3 regions of the Labrys sp. (in: a-proteobacteria) genome follow, and region 3 is predicted to be linked to each of the others. Evidence: predicted binding sites of a transcription regulator. Region 3 holds the regulator's gene; each other region holds the start of a gene.
What was found. Region 3 encodes PhoB, which activates phosphate uptake and scavenging genes when phosphate is short. Its sites were predicted from a motif close to TGTCATNNANCTGTCAT; they were not measured.

Region 1 (7,595 bases), on a different contig from region 3:
AACCGCATTGCCCACACCTGGCGCAGCCAGCGCTGGGATGCCTTCTGTCTGGTGACCCCGAACTGGCAATGCCAGCTGCCGGACTTTCCCTATGCTGGTTCAGAGCCGCACGGTTTCATGCCGCGCGAAGAGATCGTCGCCTATGTCGAGACCTTTGCACGGCGGACCGGTGTGCCGGTCCGGGAAGGCGTCGCCGTCACGCGCGTGGCCCGGAGAGACGAAGGGTTCCTGGTCGAGACGAGCGAGGGCCATGTCACCGCGGACGCCGTCATCCTCGCCGTCAGCGCCTACCACATTCCCAAAATCCCGGCCATGGCCGCCGGCGTCCCCAAGGGGATCGTCCAGATTCACTCCTCTGCCTACAAGAACCCCGACCAGTTGCCGTCCGGCAAGATCCTGGTCGTCGGTTCCGGCCAATCAGGTTGTCAGATCGCGGAGGATCTCCATCTGGCGGGCCGCACCGTGCATCTCGTCGTCGGCAGCGCACCGCGCTGCCCTCGCTTCTATCGCGGGCGCGATGCGGTGGACTGGCTCGATGACCTCGGCCAGTACGAGATGACGGTCGAAGACCATCCGCTCGGAGAGAAAGTCCGAGGCAATGCCAACCATTACCTCACCGGACGAGGCGGCGGCCGCGACATCGACCTGCGCCGCTTTGCGAACGAAGGCATGGTCCTGCATGGCCGTCTCACCGGCATCGAGAACGGGCGGTTGGCACTCGCCGACGACCTCGCCCGCAACCTCGATGCCGCCGATGCGGTCTATAACGGCATCTGCGCGCTGATCGACCGACACATCGCCGAGAAGGCCATCATTGCGCCGGAAGGGGCGCATTACAGCCCCGTCTGGCAACCCGGCGAGCCGGTACGCAGCCTCGACCTGGAAGCCGCCGGCATTACCGGCATCATATGGAGCACCGGCTTCCGTTCGGATTGGTCGTGGGTGGACCTGCCCTTCCTCGACGAGACCGGCTATCCCGCGCACCGGCGCGGCGTGACGGATGTGCAAGGCCTTTACGTGATCGGCATGCCCTGGCTCTGGACCTGGGGTTCGGGGCGCTTCCTGAGCGTCGGCCGGGACGCCGGCTTCGTAGTCGATCATCTCGCGGCGCTACGGGCGAACGAGATGGGCTCGACGCCTGCCCGAATGGCCGTCTGAAGGTACTTCCCCATGAACGCTCCGATTCTGATCGACCGACCGCTCGCACACGAACCGCAAAAGGCGCAGGCCGGCCTTGGCCCGGTGCTCCTCGGCATGCCGCATCTGGCCTTGAACGGCCTGTCGGAGACCTGGCTGCTCAAGGAACTGGGGCATCGGCACTGGCTGATGCTGGCGCAGATGGTCGGCCGGCCGGTACCCGACTTCAGGGACGCAGCCGGTGCACCCGTCTATGCCGCCTTTCGTTCGGTGGAAGTCTGCGAGGCGGCCTTCGAAAAGGCTCGGGAGAATGATGTCCTGCATATCCGCAGCGCGCTGTCGCGGATCTCGCGCACGCAGATGCGCAGCTGCCATGAACTGGCGATCGATGGCGCTTCCATCGGCTCGGTCATCCTGACCTCGGTCTTCGTGCATCGAAAGGCGGGGGCCTCCAACCATTCGATTGCCCGCATTGAGGTTGCAGGCCTGCCCCCATTTGCTGCCGTAACGCCGCCCCAACTTGCGCCGCGCATGCCCGACCATGACCCTCGGATAACCTTCGAGTGCTTGGAGTTCACGCCGTGCCCGAGCCAAGATTTCAACGGAGCCGGCTTTCTGTATTTCACGAGCTTTCTGGCCTTCGCCGACAGGACGGAGTGGGCCCTCACGCCGCCGCCAACACGGATCTGCAACGTTGCGCGACGCGACATCACCTACTTCGCGAACCTCGATCCGGGCGAGGCGATCACGGTCCACCTCGGCACCTTGCATGTCCGGCGTGACCTGCGACTTCTTTGCTGCCGCATCAATCGAAGCAATGACGGCACTCCGCTGGCGGATATCCGTACTTTAAAACGCCTTTGAAGGAGACGCCGCTTTGGCGACAGAAGACTTGGTGGATCAATTCCCATGACGAAAGCGTGCCGCGGGATGGCCGGCGGGCAGCCGTGGGCGACCACCCAATTTCTCAGGTAGCGTAGCGGTGCGATAGTCGCGCCACGCCACTTGTCGCGATGAAGGCCATCCGCCCGGCCGCGTCACTGTAAGCCGGCGGCACCCCACCGGCGATGAGTTGGCCAGGCGGCCCCTGTTATCGGCCTCAGGCTCCTGCCGATCATGGGTACCGTGCAGGAGAGCCGAGGGGAGTCTCACACGAAAGGCCGGCGGGCTACGCAGTTCCCGCCTTTTCCAGGAGGTGAAGCAGGTCCGGATGATGTTTGGCGGCAACATCCGGATGGGAACGCAGGCGGCTCTTGAGATGGTTGATGCCCACCTCCCGGAAGATCGGGTTGAGTGGATCGACCGTTACGCCCCGCTCGCTGCCCCGAAGCTGATCCGGCAACGGGATAACCGGTATCTTGGCGTGATAGCGGGCACCGAGGAAGAAGGCGACCGAAAAGCGTTCCGTGCCGCGCGGCGGCGTGACGACGTCGTGAACGTCGGCGCGCACGAAGCCGTTCGTCGCCATTTCCAGGAGCTCGCCGCTGTTGATGACGAAGGTGCCGGGTACGGGCGGCGCATCGATCCAGACGCCTTCTTCGGTGCGAATACGCAGGCCCGGCGTCGTATCCTGCAGCAGGACGGTGACGAAGCCGCCATCCTTGTGCGCACCGCCCCCTGGTCGCTGCCGGCGGCATCGCGGCCGGGGTAGCGGATCTGGGCGCGCTGCCCTATCTAGCTCGGGTCCATGATCGCTTAGCCAAACATCGCCGCCAGGAAGTAGACCAGAGCCGAAATGATCGCCGCGGCGGGAAGCGTCACGACCCAGGCGACGACAATATTGCTGGCCAGCCCCCATCGAACGGCCGAGACACGACGAGCCGCGCCAACACCGACAATGGCACCCGTGATCGTATGCGTGGTCGAGACCGGAATGCCCAGCCAGGTCGCACCGAAAAGGGTCAAAGCACCGCCGGTTTCCGCGCAGAAACCCTGCATCGGATTGAGCCGCGTGATCTTCGATCCCATCGTATGCACGATCCGCCAGCCGCCGGCGAGCGTACCGAGGGCCATTGCCGCCTGACAGGACAATACGACCCAGAACGGCACGTAGAAACTCGAACCGAGATAGCCTTGTGAAAACAGCAGCACCGCGATGATGCCCATCGTCTTCTGCGCATCATTGCCACCGTGCCCCAGCGAATAGAGCGAAGCGGAGACGAATTGCAGAATACGGAAGGTACGGTCGACGGCGAAAGGCGTTTGCCGAACGAAGATCCAGGACACCGCCAGAATCAGCACCAAAGCGAGAAAAAAGCCGATCGCCGGCGACAGGAAGATCGCCGAGACCGTTTTCGCAAGGCCTGAGAGCACGACGGCACTTCCGCCCGTCTTGGCGAGACCTGCCCCCACAAGCCCACCAACGAGTGCGTGCGAGGAACTCGACGGAATGCCGAGCAGCCAAGTGAGCACGTTCCACACAATCGCGCCCATGAGAGCGGCAAAGATCACCGCCGGCGTCACGATGCCGGGATCGATGATGCCGGTACCAAGCGTCTCGGCCACGTGCAGGCCGAAGAAAAGGAAGGCGATGAAATTGAAGAATGCCGCCCAGAACACGGCATAATGCGGCCTGAGCACGCGTGTCGAAACGATGGTGGCGATCGAATTGGCCGCATCGTGCAGGCCGTTGAGAAAATCGAAAATGAGCCCGACGGTGATGAGACCGACCAGGAGCGGCAAGGCGAGAGCTGTTTCCATCAGACGTTCTCGATGACGATGCCGCTGATCTCGTTGGCGACGTCTTCGAAGCGGTCGACGACCTTCTCCAGTTCGCCATAGATTTCGCTGCCGATGAGATAGGCCATGGCATTGCTGGTGCCGTTGATGCGGAAAAGGTTCTTCAGCCCCTCTTCGTAAAGCTCGTCCGATTTGTCCTCGACCCGCGTGACCTCTTCGGCGAGGGCGCTGAGCCTTGCCGAATTCGGCCCGATCTGCGTGAGCAGCGGTATCGCTTCGGCGACCAGATGCGCAGCCTCGGCGATCAGCACACCCATTTCCCGCATGCCAGGCTCGAATACGTGCTGTTCGAAGCGCCGAATGGTCTTCACCGTCTTGTTGAGCATATCGATCGCATCATCCATGGACTGGATCAGATCTTTGATGTCGCCGCGATCGAACGGCGTTATGAAGCTGCGGCGGGTTGCAAGCAGCACCTCGCGGGTGATCTCGTCTGCCTCGTCTTCGAGCTCCACGATGCGGCTGCAGTGCTTTTCGATATCGCCCTCGCCCGCCAGCATCGCCTTCATCGCCTCTGCTGCGCCGACGACCGTCTTCGAATGGCGCTCGAACAGGTGAAAGAACTTGTCCTCACGCGGCAGGAGCTTCTTGAACCAGCTGAGCATGCATCGAATCCGGCTGTAGAATTGTCACATAGCGGTCATAGATGAAAACCGTTGCGCGTAAAGGTCCGGTCGAAAAAGAGAACAGCATTCAGGATCTGCAATGGACCATTCGGCGATCAATGTCCTCGACGCCGGGCGAACGCGACAGCCGCGTCTCGGGCGGCATCGCTCCCGAGACCTTGGGCAGCGAAACCGGCCACCGCTGGCGAACGGCCGTGGCCGGCGATAGGCGGCGGCATCTCAATCTTTCGACACTGCCGCCGGCAGGCGTACGATCATGACAGTGCCGCCCTTTGGATTGTCGCCGGGCTCGACGACCCCGTGATGCTCGTCAACGATCCGCCGAACGATGGCGAGTCCGAGCCCAGTACCTCCGCGTCGTCGCGTAAAGAATGGATCGAACAGATGCGGCAAATCCTCAGCCGCAAGCCCGGGGCCTGAATCGGCGACGCAATACTCGATCCATCGGCTTCCCCCTTCATCCACCGTCGCCCGCGTGGTGACGATCACCTCCGATCCCCTAGGCGCATGCTGCAGCGCATTTTCGATCAGATTGACGTGCACCTGCACCAGGCGGTCGTAGTTCATCATCACCAGGGCGTCTTCCGATACCCGATTGACGAGAGTGACACCCACGGCCTCGGCAGCCGCCCGGCAGGAGCGGAGGGCCTCCACGAGTCCCTTGGCCACCGATTCAACCGCGCGATCATCCGGTGATGTGCGGCCATATTCGAGCAAGGCGGACATTAGTTTGTTCAGCCGGTTCACCTCGCGACGCAGCACGCCGCTGAAGCGCGGATTGATCTGGCCGAGTTTTGCATTCGCTTCGATCGCATCAAGGGTGGAGGAAATCCCGAACAGGGGATTGCGCACCTCATGCGCGACGCCGGCCACCAACTGCCCCATAGTCGCCAGAGTTTCGCTGCGCCGCAGTTTCGCCTGCAACGCTTCCCGTTCCCGTTCGGCTTGCTTACGGTCGGCAATCTCCTGGCGCAGGTCTCCCACGCTCTGCTGCAACTCTCGCTCATTCGCCTCCAGCAGATCCCGCGAAACCGTGGTCTCCTGCAACCGTTCGGTCATGAGATTGAATTGTTCGGCAAGCCTGCCGAATTCGTCGCGGCCACGGATGTCGATACGATGATCGAGATCGCCCGCCCTGATCGCTTTGGTGCCGTCGGCAAGCCTCTTCAGGGGTCGATTGGTCGCGAGGGCGAGCCATATTCCAACGGCCAGCGCCACCAGGAAATAGGCAGGAATGAGGTATCGGAGCGTCGCCTTCACATGTTCGATGGCGGTGTCCGCCTTGTCCTGGGGCTCCGACAGATTGCTTGTCAGCATCGGCTGGATCTGATCGTCAAAAATGTCGTCTATTTGTTCGGCGAGTTGGGCGAACCGTCGCGCATCCGCGCTGATCCGGGTCTCGCCGGCGATCAGCGCCCTGGTGTTGGCGAATACCTTTAGATGCCGCCCGCGCAATCCTTCGTGGAGTTGCCGGTCCCGGTCCACCGAGATCAATTCGCGATACCGGGCCAGGGCATTGTGCTGCTCGCCAACCTTCTTAACCAGATACTGGCGTTCCGGATCGGCCGTCCGGTACTTGAACATGGTCAGCCAGAAACCAATTTCAGCGGTTTCGGCCTCGATGTTGGTGAGGGCTAGCAACCTGTCGTTCCTGTCGGGCCGGCCATCCGGTGCCGCCCCTTCGTGTTGGGCGTCGATCAGAGTGTCGATTTCCTCCAGCAGGGCCGTCGTGTCCCCGAATATCGCGTCGAGCCGGTCGCGCTCGTCCATCAGTTCTACGCCGGCAGCGACGAGCCTTTTTTGCTGTGCACGGACCTCGCGCCCCAATCCGCGTGCCCGATCGCTCGTAGCGAGTTGCATGTAGATGGCATGGCGTCCGGTAAAGTCCTCTTCGTCCCGTGCTATCTCGGCTTTGACTTTGGGCTGGGGGTCCCGGACATAGCGCAACACCCCGTTCGTATATTCCTCGGCATTCTTCTCCATCTCCAGCGCGGCGATACTGAACGGCACGCTGACGCTGTCGAGCGTCGCCAAATAGCCGGCGACACTGTCCAGATTGCGGTAGACGTGCAGCAGCACCAGCAAGCCGAGCGTAACGATGATGGTGATGCTGGCATAAATCTTGACCTTGAACATATCGCCCCTGCGACCGCAGAAGGACGCCAATACCCAGGTCCAAGCTGCGGAATGGCGGCCGGTAACAGGCCTTTTACGACGTCTTGATGCCGTAGCTCTTGATTTTCAGGTACAGCGTGCTGCGTGGGACGGCAAGGCGTAGCGCCGCCTGCGCCACCCTGCCCTCCTCTTCCGCCAGGACGCGTTCGATATGTTGCCGTTCGACCTCTTCGAGCGTGAGGTTGGTATCGGGGCAGGCCAAGGTCCCACCGAGCATGAGGTTGAAGCGCAGGTCATGCGGCATGATGCGGTCGTGTTCGCACAGCAATGTCGCACGCTCGAGCACATTTCGCAGTTCGCGTATGTTCCCAGGCCACGCATAGCTGCAGAGAGTTCCCATCGCCTCGTCGGAAAGGTCCAGCTGGCGACCACGGCTGGCCGGAATTTGGGCTAGCAACGTGCTGGCAAGCACGGGAATATCCTCTATCCGATCGCGCAGGGCAGGAACCAGAAGCGGAATCGCGCTGATCCGAAAATAGAGATCGCTGCGAAAAGTGCCTTTCCCGACTTCCTCGGCCAGATCCTTGTGGGTGGCTGCAATGAGTGCAATGTCGATCTCGCGCTCGCGAACTGCGCCCAGGCGGCGAAAACGCTTTTCTTCCAGCGCCTTCAGCAATTTGGATTGCACGCGCATATCCATGTCGCCGATCTCGTCGAGGAACACGGTTCCGCCATCGGCGACTTCCAGCAACCCGCACTTGGCGACTACGGCGCCGGTGAAGGCGCCCTTTTCGTGCCCGAATAACTCGGCTTCGAGAAAGTCATGGGACAATCCCGCGCAGTTGAGGTCGACGAACGGCTCTTCGGCGCGCGGACCATTGCGATGCAGCCATTTTGCAAGCTGGCTCTTGCCGCTGCCTGTCTCTCCCAGAATGAGGACTGGGCTCGATGTACCACGTATCTTGATCGCTTGAGCCG
Region 2 (7,595 bases), on a different contig from region 3:
CCGGTGGCAGCTTGCCGCGCGAGGCATGCACCATCGACATCGAATCCTCCACCGTCACGGCCTGGGCCCCGCTCGCCTGCATGTCGCGCTCGGTCCGCCCCAATACCGGCAGGATGAGTGACTGCTTGCCGATGAGAAGCTGCGAGCGGTTCAGCTTGGTGTCGAGATGCACCGTCAGGTCGAGCTTGCGCATGGCGGCATGGCTGCGCTCGGGATCCGGCATGGCGACCGCGAAATTGCCGCCCAGGCAGATCAGGATCTTCGAGCTGCCTGCGTCGATCGCCTCCATGGCGGCCACCGCGTCATGGCCGTGATGACTTGGCGGCTTGAAGCCGAAAGTACGCTCGATACCCTCGAACAAGGGAGCATTGGGCCTTTCGGTGATGCCGACCGTACGGTTGCCCTGCACGTTGGAATGGCCGCGCAGGGGGCAGATGCCGGCCCCCGGCTTGCCGAAATTGCCTTTCAGCAGCAGGAGATTGGCGATCTGCTGCACATTGGCAGTGCCCCGATTGTGCTGCGTGATGCCCATGCCATAGGCGACGATGGTGGCGTTCGAACGGGCATAGGCCGTCGCGACCTCGCCGAGCTGGGCCTTGCTGAAGCCGCTGATGGCCTCAATGGCCTGCCAGGACGTCGCAGCGAGGTCGGCAGCGAACTCGGCAAAGCCACGTGTGTGATTGGCGATGAAATCGTGGTCGAGGACTTTGTTGTCCGATGCTTCGTCCATCTCGACCAGGGCCTTCATGACGCCCTTGAGGGCAGCGGCATCCGCGCCGACCTTGACCTGATAATAGGACGAGGCGATCCGCGTGGAACCGAAGGTCCCCATCTCGACAGGGTTCTGGGGGTCGGCGAAGCGCTCGAGCGCCCGTTCCTTCAGCGGATTGAACACGATGATCGGCACGCCGCGGCGCGAGCATTCATGCAGCGTGCCCATCATGCGCGGATGGTTGGTGCCCGGATTGTGGCCCAGCGAGAGGATCAGCTCGCAATGGTCGAAATCCTCCAGCGAGACGGTGCCCTTGCCGATGCCGATCGATTGCGGCAGGCCGACGCTGGTCGCCTCGTGGCACATGTTGGAGCAATCGGGAAAATTATTGCTGCCATATTCGCGGGCAAAGAGCTGGAACAGGAAGGCCGCCTCATTAGAGGCCCGGCCAGAGGTGTAGAACTCGGCCATGTTTGGATCGGGCAGGCTGCGCAAGGCGGCGGCGATCCGCGCGAAGGCATCGTCCCATTCGATCGGCTGATAGGTATCCGTCTCCGAATCATAGGCCATCGGATGGGTGAGGCGGCCCTCGTTCTCGAGGTGATAGTCGCTCCAGCCCAGGAGCTCGGTCACGGTGTGATCGGCGAAGAATTCCGGCGTGACGCGTTTGCTCGTCGCCTCCCAGGTCACCGCCTTGGCACCGTTCTCGCAAAACTGGAAGGTCGAGCGGTGCTCCTTGTCCGGCCAGGCACAGCCCGGACAGTCGAAACCGTCCGGCTGGTTCATCCGCAGGAAGGTCAGCGGCGCCTCGAGCACTTCCATCTGCGTGCGCACGGCCGCTGCCGTCGCCTTGAGGGCACCCCAGCCGCCGGCGGGGCTGTCATAGGCTCTGATCCCGGGAACGTCGCGCTTGCGGGCCATATATCCCTCCGCTCCTCTGAGTCTCGTTGGATCGTCGCGGGTCGCGGCCAACCCGGCCGCCCTCGCATATCGAGGAGCATACCGGGTTGTTTCGGCTCAACCCCAATCCAGCTTGCGCGTTCTCCCCATCCTGTCAACCGACATGAAAGACGCGGTCGGAAAGGTAGGCAGAGAGCCTGCGTCAGGGGAAATTGCCGCCTCTCAGATCAAGGGCGCGTAGTCGACAGCCTGCATGGCGCGATCTTCGATCACGCCGACCATCTTGCCGTCACGGGCCACGGTTTCGTCCTTGATGCGTTGCCATTCCTGATCGGCCATGAAGCGATCCCAGCTTGCTTTCATGGTCTCGGCATCCGGCCAGCGCAGCAGATAGACGAATTCCGTCCTCTCCGGCGTGGTCGTCTCCCATAGCGAAGCGAAATCAAAGCCATAGGTCTTCATGATACGGACGGCATGGTCACGAAAGCGAGCATGGAAAGCTGCCTTGTTGTGCTCGAATATTTCATAGATGCGCAATTGATAGATCATTGATTTCCTGCTCCTTCGGGCATGGCTGGAGCCGGTATGCCGAGCAAAGGCCGCCGTCATGGCAGCCGCTGCACATTTCAGGACATCGCGTCGGTCCGTGGTCTGAAGGTTCATGGCAACCGCTCCCGCTCAGCTCGGAAGCGATTTTGATCACCCAACGATCATTGTAAAATATATTATAGATAATCGATTGATAGTTATCACATATCAAGCGTACTCAACCGGCTGACGATTTCGATGAAGCTGTCGCGGATCGGCGAGGCGATATCGGCGCGCCAGCCGAGAACCATGTCCATGTGGCTCAATTCATCCGGTGCGGTGGTGACGATCGGACAAAAGGCCACGCCCTTGCGGTTCTCCTGGGTGGCCGAGGCCGGTACCAGCGCCACTCCGAGGCCGCCTGCCACCAGGCCGACGACGGTCTGCATCTCGCAGGCCTCCTGGGTGATGCGCGGCTCGAAGCCTGCATGGCGGCATAGGGCGATCAACTGGTCATGGAAGCTCACTCCCTCGTCGCGAGGAGTCATGATGAAATCCTCCCTGGCCAGTTGCTCGAGCCTTATCGCTGTACCGGCTGCGAGGGGATGATCGTCGGGTAAGGCCGCCAGGACCGGCTCACGCTCGATCCGCTCGAAGCGAATATCGGCTGCCGGTACGCCCGGCCAGCGCATGAAGCCGATATCGGCCTGTTTGCCTCGCAGGGCCTCGATCTGCTTGGCCGTGGTCGCCTCGCGCAGAACCAGTTCCACCTCCGGGAAACGGGAGCGGAAGGTTCGCAGTGCCAGTGGAACCAGATCGCGGCGGGCCGTGCCGACAAAGGTGATGGCAAGCCGACCCGCCAGTCCCGCCTCGATCCGGCGTGCGCGCAGGGCTCCCTGCTCCAGGGTTGCCAGGCAGGCTTTCGCCGTCTCCAGAAACGCGGCCCCGGCATCGGTCAAGGCGACATGACGATTGCTGCGTGTGAACAGGCGGGCGCCGACCTTCTCCTCGAGCTTGCGCACGGCCTGGCTGAGCGGCGGCTGGGCCATATGCAGGCGCTCGGCCGCGCGATGGAAATGCAGTTCCTCGGCGAGGACGACGAACTGGTGCAGGAGGCGCGTCTCGATCATCGGTCAGAACCATGGCTGCCGCTTCAAAACGAATGAGGGAGGGCATTGCCCTCCCTCACCCGCCATAGACTATCGCGAAAGCTCAGTGATGGGCCAGGATGGCCAGCAGCAGCAGCGCGACAATGTTGGTGATCTTGATCGCCGGGTTGACGGCGGGGCCTGCCGTATCCTTGTAGGGATCGCCGACCGTGTCACCGGTCACCGAGGCCTTATGGGCTTCGGAGCCCTTGAGGTGCTTGGTGCCGTTGGCGTCGATGAAACCGTCCTCGAACGACTTCTTGGCATTGTCCCAGGCGCCGCCGCCCGCCGTCATCGAGATGGCGACGAACAGGCCCGTGACGATCACGCCGAGCAGCATGGCGCCGACGGCGGCGAAGGCATCCGACTTCGAGCCGGTGATCCACAGCACCAGGAAATAGATCACGATCGGCGACAACACCGGCAGCAGCGAGGGGATCAGCATCTCCTTGATGGCAGCGCGGGTCAGCAGGTCCACCGCCTTGCCGTAATCCGGCTTGTCGGTGCCCTGCATGATGCCGGGCTTCTCGCGGAACTGGCGCCGGACCTCCTCGACGATGGCCGAAGCGGCCTTGCCCACGGCGGTCATGGCGATGCCGCCGAAGAGATAGGGAATGAGGCCGCCGAGCAGCAGACCGACGACCACGAAGGGATTGGCCAGCGAGAAGTTCGGCTGCACCCCGGCGAAGTAGGGATACTGGGCCGAATTCGAGGAGAAATAGGCAAGGTCCGAGGTATAGGCCGCGAACAGCACCAGCGCCCCGAGGCCGGCCGAGCCGATGGCATAACCCTTGGTGACGGCCTTGGTGGTGTTGCCGACGGCGTCGAGCGCATCCGTCGACTTGCGGACTTCCTTGGGCAGGCCGGCCATTTCGGCAATGCCACCGGCATTGTCGGTGACCGGGCCGAAGGCGTCGAGCGCCACCACCATGCCGGCGAGGCCCAGCATGGTCGTCACGGCGATCGCCGTGCCGAACAGGCCGGCAAGCGTGTAGGTGGCGACGATACCGGCGACGATCACGATGGTGGGCAGTGCCGTCGCTTCCAGCGAGACCGCGAGGCCCTGGATGACGTTGGTGCCGTGACCGGTGACGGAAGCCTGCGAGATCTCGCGCACCGGCCGGTAGCCGATGCCCGTATAGTACTCGGTGATCCAGACGATCAGGCCGGTCACCACCAGGCCGACGATGCCGCAGGCGAACAGGGAGGTGCCGGTGACGTCATGGCCGCCAATGGTGCCGATCGAGCCCCAGCCGATCAGAAAATGCGTGGCGACCGCCAGGCCCGCCACCGAAAGCACGGCCGAAGCGATGAAGCCCTTGTAGAGCGCGCCCATGATCGACTGGTTGGCGCCGAGCTTGACGAAGAAGGTGCCGACGATCGAGGTGACGATGCACGCCGCGCCGATACCGAGCGGATAGAGCAGCACGTTGGAGAGCACCGGCGTTCCGGCGAACAGGATCGCCGCGAGCACCATGGTGGCGACCACGGTGACCGCATAGGTCTCGAACAGGTCGGCGGCCATGCCGGCGCAGTCACCGACATTGTCGCCGACATTGTCGGCGATGGTGGCAGGGTTGCGTGGGTCGTCCTCGGGAATGCCGGCCTCGACCTTGCCGACGAGATCACCGCCGACGTCGGCGCCCTTGGTGAAGATGCCGCCGCCCAGACGGGCGAAGATCGAGATCAGCGAGGCGCCGAAGCCCAGAGCCACCAGCGAATCGATGATCTCGCGCGCCTGCTTGGGATCGGCGAAGGAGAGCTGCATCGGGCCGGTCAGCACATAGTAGTAGACGGCGACGCCAAGCAAAGCGAGACCGGCCACCAGCATGCCGGTGACAGCACCGGCCTTGAAGGCGACTTCGAGCCCCTGCCCCAGCGAGTTCATCGCAGCCTGTGCCGTGCGGACATTGGCTCTCACCGACATGTTCATGCCGATGAAGCCGGCAAGACCCGAAAGCACTGCGCCGATCAGAAAGCCGATGGCGCTCGGGATCGAGAGGAAATAAGCGACCAGCGCGAAGATGATGATGCCGACGCCGGAAATGGTGACGTATTGGCGCCTGAGGTAAGCCTGTGCGCCTTCACGCACGAAACCGGCGATTTCCTGCATCCGGGCGTTGCCGGCGGGCTGCGCCATCACCGACTGGAATGCCCAGATTCCGTAAACGAGGGAAAGCGCCCCGCACGCAATAATGACCCACAGAGAAAGCATGGACTAAATGTTCCTTGTTCTTTACTCGCACAAGCCACTGAACAAATCGCACGAACGAACGACCCCTGCCCTTCGTATCGAAGGTCAGGATATTGCAGGTGCGGCGAATCCTCCCACCGGAGCCGTCTGATTGTCCGGATTGCCGCGATGCTGCCAAAATCATACGGGCAGCGCAACCGACGCCGTGCGTTCGCGGCAAGTTCTTTCGAAGATCCTCTTGGTGCGTCACCCGCCGGAAAACTGTCACGCCTCTGTCATCGGCTCTTGCCAAGGAAGTCCACGCTGAAGCGTTTCGCAATTCGGCCATATTGCTGAAAATTGCGAAGACACGTCGAAACAACAATGACCGGGAGCAAAGACGCGTTTTCGCTGAGGCGCGTCTGTGTTCTGGCCACCGAGCGAGATTTCCATGCGCCTTCTTCGCACCATCCTTCTCACCACCCTCCCGGTTCTGCCGACGCTGGCAATGGCCGAGCCCCTTGCCATCAACGAGCCCTTCGTTTCTTCCGCCCCGGGCGAAGAGAAGATCGATTTCGCCGGCGGCAGCTTCGTCAATCATGGCCTGGTCGGCGTCGGCCGGCTGAGTGCCGACCTCAAGGACGAAAAGGGCGACACGCTCGGCTCCTTCTCCTCCATGGCGATCGATCCCAAGAGCTGGAGCAAGACCGCCACCGGCTATAAGGGCCAGCTCCGCTCCCTGCCGGACCGCGGCTACAACAATCCCGACAAGGGCCTGTTCTTTGACTACCAGGGCCGCGTCCTCGCCTTCGACTTCGCCTTCACGCCCTATTCCGGCCCTGCCCTGCCCGCCGCCGTCACCTCGCAGTCGCAGATCGAACTGAAGCCGCTCGACGGCAAGGGCGTCTTCCTCACCGGCCTCGACGGCAAGCCGACGACGGGGGCCGATCCCGCCGACAACACCGTCGAAATGAACGGCTATACCCTGCCTGTACCGCCGGCCGGAGCGCTTGGCGCCGGCTCCCTCTCCTTCGACGCCGAGTCGATCGCCTATCGTTCCGATGGCAGCTTCTATGTCGGCGATGAATATGCCGCCGCCGTCTATCTGTTCGGACCGGACGGCAAGCTGAAGGGCCTCATCCCGCCCGGCCCGGCCCTGGTTCCCACCAAGAAGGGCAAGATCAACTTCACCTCGATGGAAGCGCCCGACACCGGCCGGCGCAACAATCAGGGCCTGGAAGCGATCTCGCTGACGCCGGATGGCAAGACCCTCTACGCCGTGCTGCAAAGCGGCGCGCTGCAGGACAGCTCGGCCGGCAAGAACCAGGCGAACCGCGCCACCACGCGGATCTACGTCTATGACGTCGCCTCGGACCCGCTGCCCAAGACCCCCAAGGCCGTCTACGCGATCGAACTGCCGGTCTATTCCAAGAAAGGCGACGGCAAGATCGACAGCACGGCCGCACAAAGCGAGATGGTGGCGCTCGACGACCACCGCTTCCTTCTGCTCGCCCGCGACGGCGCCGGCCATGGCTGCGACTGCAAGAATCCGGAGATGTTCAAGGCCATCCTGGTGGTCGACACCAGCGGCGCCACCAATCTGGCCGGCACGGACTATGAAACCGGCACCAAGCCGATCGCGCCCGCCAAGGACGACCGCAATGTCCTCGACCCCACCATTACCCCTGCCCGCTCCCTGGTGCTGGTCAACCTGTTGAACGCCACCCAGCTCGGCAAGTTCGGCCTCAACATCGACAATGCCAAGTCCAACGATCTCACCCTGTCGGAAAAATGGGAAGCCATGACGCTGGTGCCCGCCCTCGACTCGGCTGCCCCGAACGATGCCTTCCTGTTCGTCGGCAACGACAACGACTTCCTCACCAGGAAGGGCGTGATGAAGGGTCAGAGCTACGACGCCGGCCTCACCAACGACACGCTGGTGCTGGCCTATCGCCTGACCCTGCCGGAAGACCTTGCCAAGGCTTTGGCAGGGAAATAAGGGCATCGATGAGAGTGGGGGTAGTTGCCCTCACCCCCGCCCCCTCTCCCAACCTGGGAGAGGGGAGCATCGGCGTCGCGGTTGATAACGGTCGGGCGAAGCGCACGACAACAAGGCGGAACACAACGCCTGCGG
Region 3 (7,595 bases):
TCGACGAATTGAAGCGAGACTTCACCATCGTGATCGTCACGCACAATATGCAGCAAGCGGCGCGCTGCGCGGATGTGACGGCCTTCTTCTATCTGGGCGACCTCATCGAAGTCGGCCAGACCAACAAGATGTTCACCACCCCGAACGACAGCCGTACGCAGGATTACATCACCGGCCGCTTCGGCTGATCCCTCGGCCAGCGTCGAATTCATTTGGAGGCGGCATGTCCGACCATATCGTTACATCCTTCGACCAGGAACTGCGCGAGCTGCGCAACATGATCGCCGAAATGGGTGGCTATGCCGAGAAGAGCGTAGCCGACAGCGTCGAAGCCCTGCTCAAGCGCGACACCCAGCGCGCCAAGGCGGTGATCGATCTCGACGCCGCGATCGACAAGTTGCAGCGCCAGGTCGAGGACAGGGCCATCCTGATCATCGCCAAGCGCCAGCCGCTGGCTCTCGACCTGCGCGAGATCGTCTCGGCCCTGCGGGTGGCCAATGACCTCGAGCGGATCGGCGACCTCGGCAAGAATGTCGCCAAGCGCGTGGTGGCCATCCACAGTCACGCCCAGCCGGCCCAGCTCTTCGGCGGTTTCGACCACATGGCCGACCTGGTACTCGAGCAGCTCAAGCAGGTGCTCGACGCCTTCGCCCAACGCAATGTCGAGGAAGCCCTCTCGGTCTGGCGCTCGGACGGCGAGATCGATGCGATGTATACCTCGCTGTTCCGCGAATTGCTGACCTACATGATGGAAGATCCGCGCAATATCGGCTTCTGCACCCATCTGCTGTTCTGCGCCAAGAACATCGAGCGCATCGGTGACCACGCCACCAACATCGCCGAGACGGTCCACTATCTCGTGACCGGTGAATCGCCGGCCGGAGAGCGGCCCAAGGCGGACAACAGCACCGATCTCGTCGACCTTCCTGTGCCGGCTAAATAACAAGGGATAGGCCATGCCTCCCAAGGTTCTGATCGTCGAGGACGAAGAAGCGCTGACCCTGCTGCTGCGCTACAATCTCGAAGCCGAAGGCTATGAGGTGGATAGCGTCGCACGCGGAGACGACGCCGAGATCCGCCTGCGCGAAAGCGTGCCGGACCTGGTTCTGCTCGACTGGATGTTGCCGGGCCTGTCCGGCATCGAATTGTGCCGGCGCATTCGCATGCGGCCGGAAACCGAGCGCCTGCCGGTAATCATGCTCACGGCGCGCGGCGAGGAAACCGAGCGCGTGCGGGGTCTGGCCACCGGCGCCGACGACTATGTCGTCAAGCCCTTCTCCGTGCCCGAGCTCTCGGCGCGCGTGCGTGCCCTGCTGCGCCGGGCCAAGCCCGATCACGTCGCCTCCCTTCTCAAGGCCGGCGACATCTCCCTCGACCGCGAGACCAAGCGCGTCCATCGCGGCAATCGCGAGATCCGCCTCGGCCCGACCGAATTTCGCCTGCTCGAATTCCTGATGCAGGCACCGGGACGCGTCTTCGCGCGCGAGCAGTTGCTCGACAGCGTCTGGGGCCGCGACGTCTATATCGACGAGCGCACGGTCGACGTGCATGTCGGCCGCCTGCGCAAGGCGATGAACCGCACGCGCGAGATCGATCCGATCCGCACCGTGCGCGGTGCCGGCTATTCCTTCGACGAGACCTTCGCCAAGCAATCCTGAGCGCGTTTCGCGGGCATTGCCCGCTCGCTCCGCTTCGCCAAGGCTGCGTTGCGCCCTCACCACGCTCCTACGGGGAGAGGGTTAGGGGGTGCGCGACGTAGAGAGCAAGAGCGGGCGACGATATCCGCCCTCCTCCCTCGCTGCGCAGTCACGCCGCCAAATCCGCCAGGCGTGCCTGCAGATAGCGGCGGATGGCCGGATCGCTCTCCAGGCCGATCGCCCGCAAATAGGCATTGCGGGCCTCCTCCGGTCTGGCGGCCCGCACCAGCAAGTCCGCACGCGCGGCCCAATAGGGCTGGTAATCGACGATGCGTCCGTCACCGGCGACCTCGTCAAGTGCAGCCAGACCAGCCTGCGGCCCCATGAGGCGGGCGAGCGCCACGGCCCGGTTGATGGCGGCCACTGGAGAAGCTGTCAGTAGAACCAGGGCTTCATACAATGTGACGATCGCGGCCCAGTCCGTCGTCGCGCAGATGCGTCGATGGGCATGGGCCGATTGCAGCGCGGCTTCCAGCTGATAGCGGCCGATCTGGCGGACCTGGCCGGCCCGGGCAAGCAAGGCCTCGGCCTCCTCGATCAGCCCCGCATCCCAGAGCGCGGTGTCCTGCTGCTCCAGCGGAATATAATCGCCATCCTGGCCGCGGCGCGCCGCCCGCCGCGCTTCGGCGTGCAGCATCAGGGCCAGCAGTCCGAGCACTTCGGGCTCGCCGGGCAGGAGCGAGGCCAGCAGCCGGCCGAGCCAGATCCCCTCCGTCGACAGATTGCGCTCGCGGGCATGAGCCCCTTCCGGATCGGCCCAGCCTTCGGCATAGACGGCATAAACGGCCTCCAGCACCGCGTCGAGACGGCCGGGCAACTCGTCGGGCTCCGGGATGCGGAAAGGGATGCCGGCTTGCTTGATCTTGGCCTTGGCCCGTACCAGTCTCTGGCTCATCGCCACGGGCGAGACCAGGAAGGCGCTGGCGATCGCGCCGGCATCGAACCCCAATATCACCTGCAGGATCAGGGGAGCACGTACGGTGGCATCGAGGGAGGGATGGGCGCAGGCGAACATCAGGCGCAGGCGCTCATCGGGCACGGCATGCCGCTCGCCCTGCTCCGAGGCGAGGGCCTCGACATGGCGGCTGACCTCGTCCGCCTTTTCGCCGCGCAGCCTGGCGCGGCGGGCCGCATCGATCTGGCGGCGCCGGGCCGCGGTCAGCAGCCAGGCTTCGGGATTGGCGGGCACGCCGCCCGCCGGCCAATGTTCCATGGCCGCAGCAAAGGCGTCGGCCAGGGCATCCTCGGCCCCCGCAATGTCGCCGGAGCGCGCCGCGAGAAGAGCGACGAGCCGGCCATAGCTGCGTCGCGCCACGATTTCGGCAAGCTCGGCCGCGGGGGCTGAAGACACCGGCTCGGGCCGTTCGCTCAATAGTCCTTCGGGTCCCATATCGGCCGGACCTCGATGGTCCCGATGGCGGCGCTCGGGCAGCGCGCCGCCCAGCCGATCGCGGCATCCAGGTCCGGCACGTCGATGATATAGAAGCCGCCGAGCTGCTCGCGTGTGTCGGCGAAGGGCCCGTTGAGCACCTGGGTCTTGCCGTCGGCGATGCGCACGGTGGTGGCCGAAGCCGTCGGGCGCAGGCGACTCCAGGGGCCGAGGGCACCGGCCGACTGGAGCGCCTGCGTATAGGCCTGATAGGCCGCCAGGATCTGCTGCTTGTTGGCGGGATCCGCCTTCAGCATGGCTTCTTCGCTGCTGTAGATCAGAATTGCGAACTGCATGGGTTCCTCCTGTCTCCGCCGGCGCATGATGCGCCGGCATGACAATGACGCGCCATCCCGTTCGCTTTCGACAGCGACAGGAAAATTATGCGCTCGCCTTGGTGAGCTGCTCGATCTCGGCCGAACCAAGATTGAGCTCGGTCGCCTTGATCAGGTCGGAGAGCTGCTCGACGCTGGTGGCGCTGGCGATCGGAGCGACGATACCGGGCCTTGCAATCAGCCAGGCAATGGCGACTTGGGCGGGCGTGGCGTTCTTGGCCTCGGCCACCGCGTCCAGGGCGGCGAGGATGCGCAGGCCACGCTCGTTGAGGTAGGTGCCCATGTCGCCGCCACGCGCATTGCTCTTGGCGAAATCGGCTTCGCTGCGATATTTGCCGGACAGGAAGCCCTTGGCCAGCGAGAAATAGCTGGTCACGCCAATCTCGTTCTTGAGACAGAAAGCCTCGAGCTCGCGCTCATAACCGGAGCGATCATAGAGATTATATTGCGTCTGCAGGTTCTCGAAACGCGGCCACATCTCCTTGGTGCTGATCGCCAGCGCCTTGAACATGGTATTGGCGCTATGATTGGAATTACCGATCACCCGCACCTTGCCGTCCTTGACCAGCTCGGCATAGATGCCCAGCGTTTCCTCGAGTTCGACCTCCGGATCCTCCCAATGGGAGAGATAGAGGTCGATATAGTCGGTCTGCAGGCGCTTGAGCGAGTCCTCCACCGCCTGGACGATGTAGTCGCGCGACAGGCCCTTCTTGCCCGGCCCCATTTCCGAGCCGACCTTGGTGGTGAGCACGATGTCGGCGCGATTGCCGCGAGCCTTCATCCACTTGCCGATGATGACCTCGGATTCGCCGCCCTGATTGCCGGGAACCCAGGATGAATAGACATCGGCAGTGTCGATCAGGTTGAAACCACCCCCGACGAAAGCATCGAGGACGGCGAAGGAGGCTTTCTCATCCGCGCTCCAGCCAAAGACATTGCCACCCAGGCCAAGCGGAGCAACCGACAGATCCGACCGTCCAATCGCACGTTTTTCCATGAATGCTCTCCATATTCATGACAACAAATGGACCCGTCCGGCACTTGGCCGTGCCGGTTCGGGCTCAAGGGCCGCAGGGAGTTCAAATCGAATAGGTCAGCTCTTGTTCCCCGCCCCCTGCCTGACGCATCTCTTCCACCGACATGTTGTCGAGCAGGTTGGAAGAGAGGTCCCGCACACGCCGCATCAAAAGGCGTACGGTGCAACCTGGAACATCCGGGCAGTCGAGGCAAGGCTGATAAGCGGTGTGGCTGGCGCAGGCGATCGGCGCGAGCGGGCCGTCGAGAACCCGGATGGCATTGCCGACGCTGATCTGGCTGGCTTCGCGCGCCAGCATGTAGCCGCCGCCCTTGCCTTTCTTGGAGCGTACGATGCCGGCCACGCGCAACTCGCCCAGGATCGCATCGAGAAACTTCTTGGGAATGCGGTTGGCTTCGGCGATTTCCTGGCTTTGCGCCGTCTCGCCGGCCGGCAGGCTGGCGAGGTGCGCCAGCGCCTTGAGACCATATTTGCCCTTGTTCGTCAGCATTGCCCGATTCGCTCCACGCAGGACAAAGTCCATCCTGTCTATCACGAATATAGGGATTATGGACCGAATCGATAAGGCCCCGGACTAGTGTGTCGATCTCCAGACCGACACACCAATTCTGCTTCAACCGCGCAAAGGCCGCCTATACCGGGATTGCCGATGGCCTCAGGTCACCGCCAGCCGGCCCGGCGGCTCGGGTGACAGGTCCTCGTAGAGCGTCTGGGCCTCGCTCGCCGGGCCGCGTCGATCGCCCAAGGCGAGAACGCGATAGACCCGGACGGTACGCTCCAGGGCGATGGTGAGCACATCGCCCACCTTGACGGCCTTGGCCGGGCTATCCGTGCGCGTGCCGTTGAGGCGGACATGACCGTCCGTCACCAGTTTCGCGGCCAAGGAGCGTGTCTTCACCACGCGTGCGTGCCAGAGCCATTTGTCGATCCGAAGACGATCCTGGCTTCCGGCCTGGCTCATAAGTCGGTTCCCTAGAGCAAAACGCGTTCAGACGCGTCTTTGCGATTCGGGGTGACTCCGTCAAATCGCAAAACGCTGTGGATCAGGTCTTGTCCGGCTTGCCGCCCTGCATCTGCTCCTTGAGGGCGAGCAGCTTGGCGAAAGGCGAATTGGGATCCGGCGCGCGATTGGATTCGCGTCCTCCCTGCGGCTTGGAGTCGCTCGACCAGTTGCGCGGGCGGTCGCCGCCCCGCTCCTGCCGATCGGGCCGCGGGCCACGATCGGGACGCGGTCCGCGGTCGGGACGGGCATCCCCCCGGGGCCGCCCGCCTTCGCTACCCTGCTTGCGCTCGCCGAAGCCCCTGTCCTCCCGCGGCCGGCCATTGCCGCGATCATCGCGGCGCGGCCGGTCGAAGCGGTTGGGCCGGTCACCTTGCCGGGCCTCCGTACCTTCGGCAGGAGCTGCGCCTTCCGCTGGCGCCGGACGACCACGGCGGAAGCCGCCGCCTGCCTCCGGCTTGCGCTCGGCGCCGGGCTGGCGGTTGCCATGCTGGGGACGGCCATGGTGATGCGGACGCTGGTGCCGCTCGAAGCGTGCCGGTCGCCAGACCTCGATCTCAGGTACTTCCTCGACCGCCGCCTCGGCGGCGGGCGTCTCGGAGGAGGTTTCGGCCGTGGTCGCAGCCTCTGCACCTTCGATGCCTTCGCTTGCCTCAGCGGGCTCCTCAGGAGCCGCAGTCTCGGCTCCGGCCGTTTCCTCGACCGGGGCTTCGGAGACCTGAGCCTGCTCGGCTTGAACTTGCTCGATTTGGACCTGCTCGCCTTGGATCTGCTCGGCTTGAGCTTCCTTGCCTTGGGCTTCCTCGGCCAGGGCCTCCGCGATCTGCACTTCCTCGGTCGGAGCCTCGGCGCTGGGCGTGTCGTCGGCCGGCGCGTCGCTCACCGCCTCTCCGGCAGCCTCGGCGACTTCCTGGAAGCTGTGCTCATGCGGCGGCGAGCCGATCGCCTCCATGGCATCGATCTCGGCGGGCGTCGGAGCGGCTTCCTGGCTCGATTCGGCAGCCTCAGCACCGTCCGCAGCCTCAGCCGCGGCAGCCTCGACGGGCGCGGCAGGCTCGGTCGGCGCCGGCAGCCGGATTTCCTGGGTGATCGCCGGGCCCTTGCGCTTGTCGGAGCGATAGCCCAGGCCCCGCAGGATCGAGGCGAAATCCTCGCCCGAGCAGCCGACCAGCGAGGTCATCTGCACGGTGGCGACGAAACCATCCCCATCGGCGGTACCGGCCGGCGGCTGGCCCACCGTGGTGCCGGGGCGATAGGCGATCGCCGGGCGAATGAGGTCGGCGAGGCGCTCGAGAATGTCGACGCGCACCGCCCGCTCGCCGCAGACGCGATAGCCGACCAGGCGATAGAGCCCCTTGTCGATGGTCTTGTCGGCCGGCATGGAGGTCCGGCCCGAGGCCGCCAGATGCGGGATCTCGTCGAGCCCCTTCTGGTCGAGGCCGCCATGGGTGAGAGCCCACAACTGCGCGGCGAGCGCGCGGGGCGCCGGCTTCATCAGCATCGGCAGATAGATGTGATAGGCGCCGAAGCGCACGCCATGCTTGCGCAGCGAAGCGCGCTGATTCTGATCGAGTTGCTTGAGGTCCTCGGCCACCTTGGAGCGATCGAGCACGCCCAGTGCCTCGACGAGCTGGAAGGCGATGCCCTTGGCCAAGCCTTGCAGGTCCTCGGCCTTGTCGAGCAGCAGCAGCGGCCCGAGTAAGCGGGTGATGTGGTTGCCGATCCAGATATCGAGCCGCGTCTGCACGGAATCGCGGGCCGGGCCCGTCAGCTGCTCATCCGCCAGCAAACGGATGCGCGGCGTCAGCGGCTTCTCCCCGCCGATGAGCTTGGCCACGGGCTCGCCGATCCAGCGCACCGTGCCATCCGCCGCCAGGGCGAATTCGGTATCGGGCGCCTGCGCGAATTTCTGGCTGCGCGCGTCGATCTCGCCTGCCAGAGCCTTGGCCGCCGCGGCCCGCAAGGCGCGGCCGCTCTCACCGTCGCCGGCACTCGGGTCGGGCGCGAACTGGAAACCCTGCAGCGTTCCGACATGTTGTCCCTCGACAATCACATCGCCGGTTTTGGTAATTTCAGTCTCAAGCATGGCGTTTTCTCT

Region 1: a site for PhoB is predicted at 4,504-4,520, ahead of QM672_RS22945 (DUF47 family protein). Genes of this name have one in related genera too.
Region 2: a site for PhoB is predicted at 5,745-5,761, ahead of QM672_RS07415 (esterase-like activity of phytase family protein). Genes of this name have one in related genera too.

What each region holds. Positions count from the first base shown of each region.
Region 1 covers NZ_JASGFM010000030.1:25,714-33,308, reverse strand. The annotation lists gene QM672_RS22965 (MSMEG_0569 family flavin-dependent oxidoreductase) at 1-1,158, shown strand, start outside; gene QM672_RS22960 (Pnap_2097 family protein) at 1,243-2,001, shown strand; partial or broken gene QM672_RS22955 (2OG-Fe(II) oxygenase family protein) at 2,306-2,793, opposite strand; gene QM672_RS22950 (inorganic phosphate transporter) at 2,833-3,837, opposite strand; gene QM672_RS22945 (DUF47 family protein) at 3,837-4,481, opposite strand; gene QM672_RS22940 (ATP-binding protein) at 4,722-6,638, opposite strand; gene QM672_RS22935 (sigma-54-dependent transcriptional regulator) at 6,712-7,595, opposite strand, start outside.
Region 2 covers NZ_JASGFM010000005.1:166,746-174,340, reverse strand. The annotation lists gene QM672_RS07435 (FdhF/YdeP family oxidoreductase) at 1-1,633, opposite strand, end outside; gene QM672_RS07430 (NIPSNAP family protein) at 1,835-2,161, opposite strand; gene QM672_RS07425 (LysR family transcriptional regulator) at 2,362-3,270, opposite strand; gene QM672_RS07420 (sodium-translocating pyrophosphatase) at 3,353-5,503, opposite strand; gene QM672_RS07415 (esterase-like activity of phytase family protein) at 5,913-7,460, shown strand.
Region 3 covers NZ_JASGFM010000055.1:17,450-25,044, reverse strand. The annotation lists gene pstB (phosphate ABC transporter ATP-binding protein PstB) at 1-188, shown strand, start outside; gene phoU (phosphate signaling complex protein PhoU) at 224-943, shown strand; gene phoB (phosphate regulon transcriptional regulator PhoB) at 957-1,658, shown strand; gene QM672_RS29855 (RNA polymerase sigma factor) at 1,807-3,069, opposite strand; gene QM672_RS29850 (YciI family protein) at 3,066-3,422, opposite strand; gene QM672_RS29845 (aldo/keto reductase) at 3,508-4,458, opposite strand; gene QM672_RS29840 (RrF2 family transcriptional regulator) at 4,541-4,987, opposite strand; gene QM672_RS29835 (RNA-binding S4 domain-containing protein) at 5,153-5,458, opposite strand; gene QM672_RS29830 (helicase-related protein) at 5,541-7,595, opposite strand, start outside.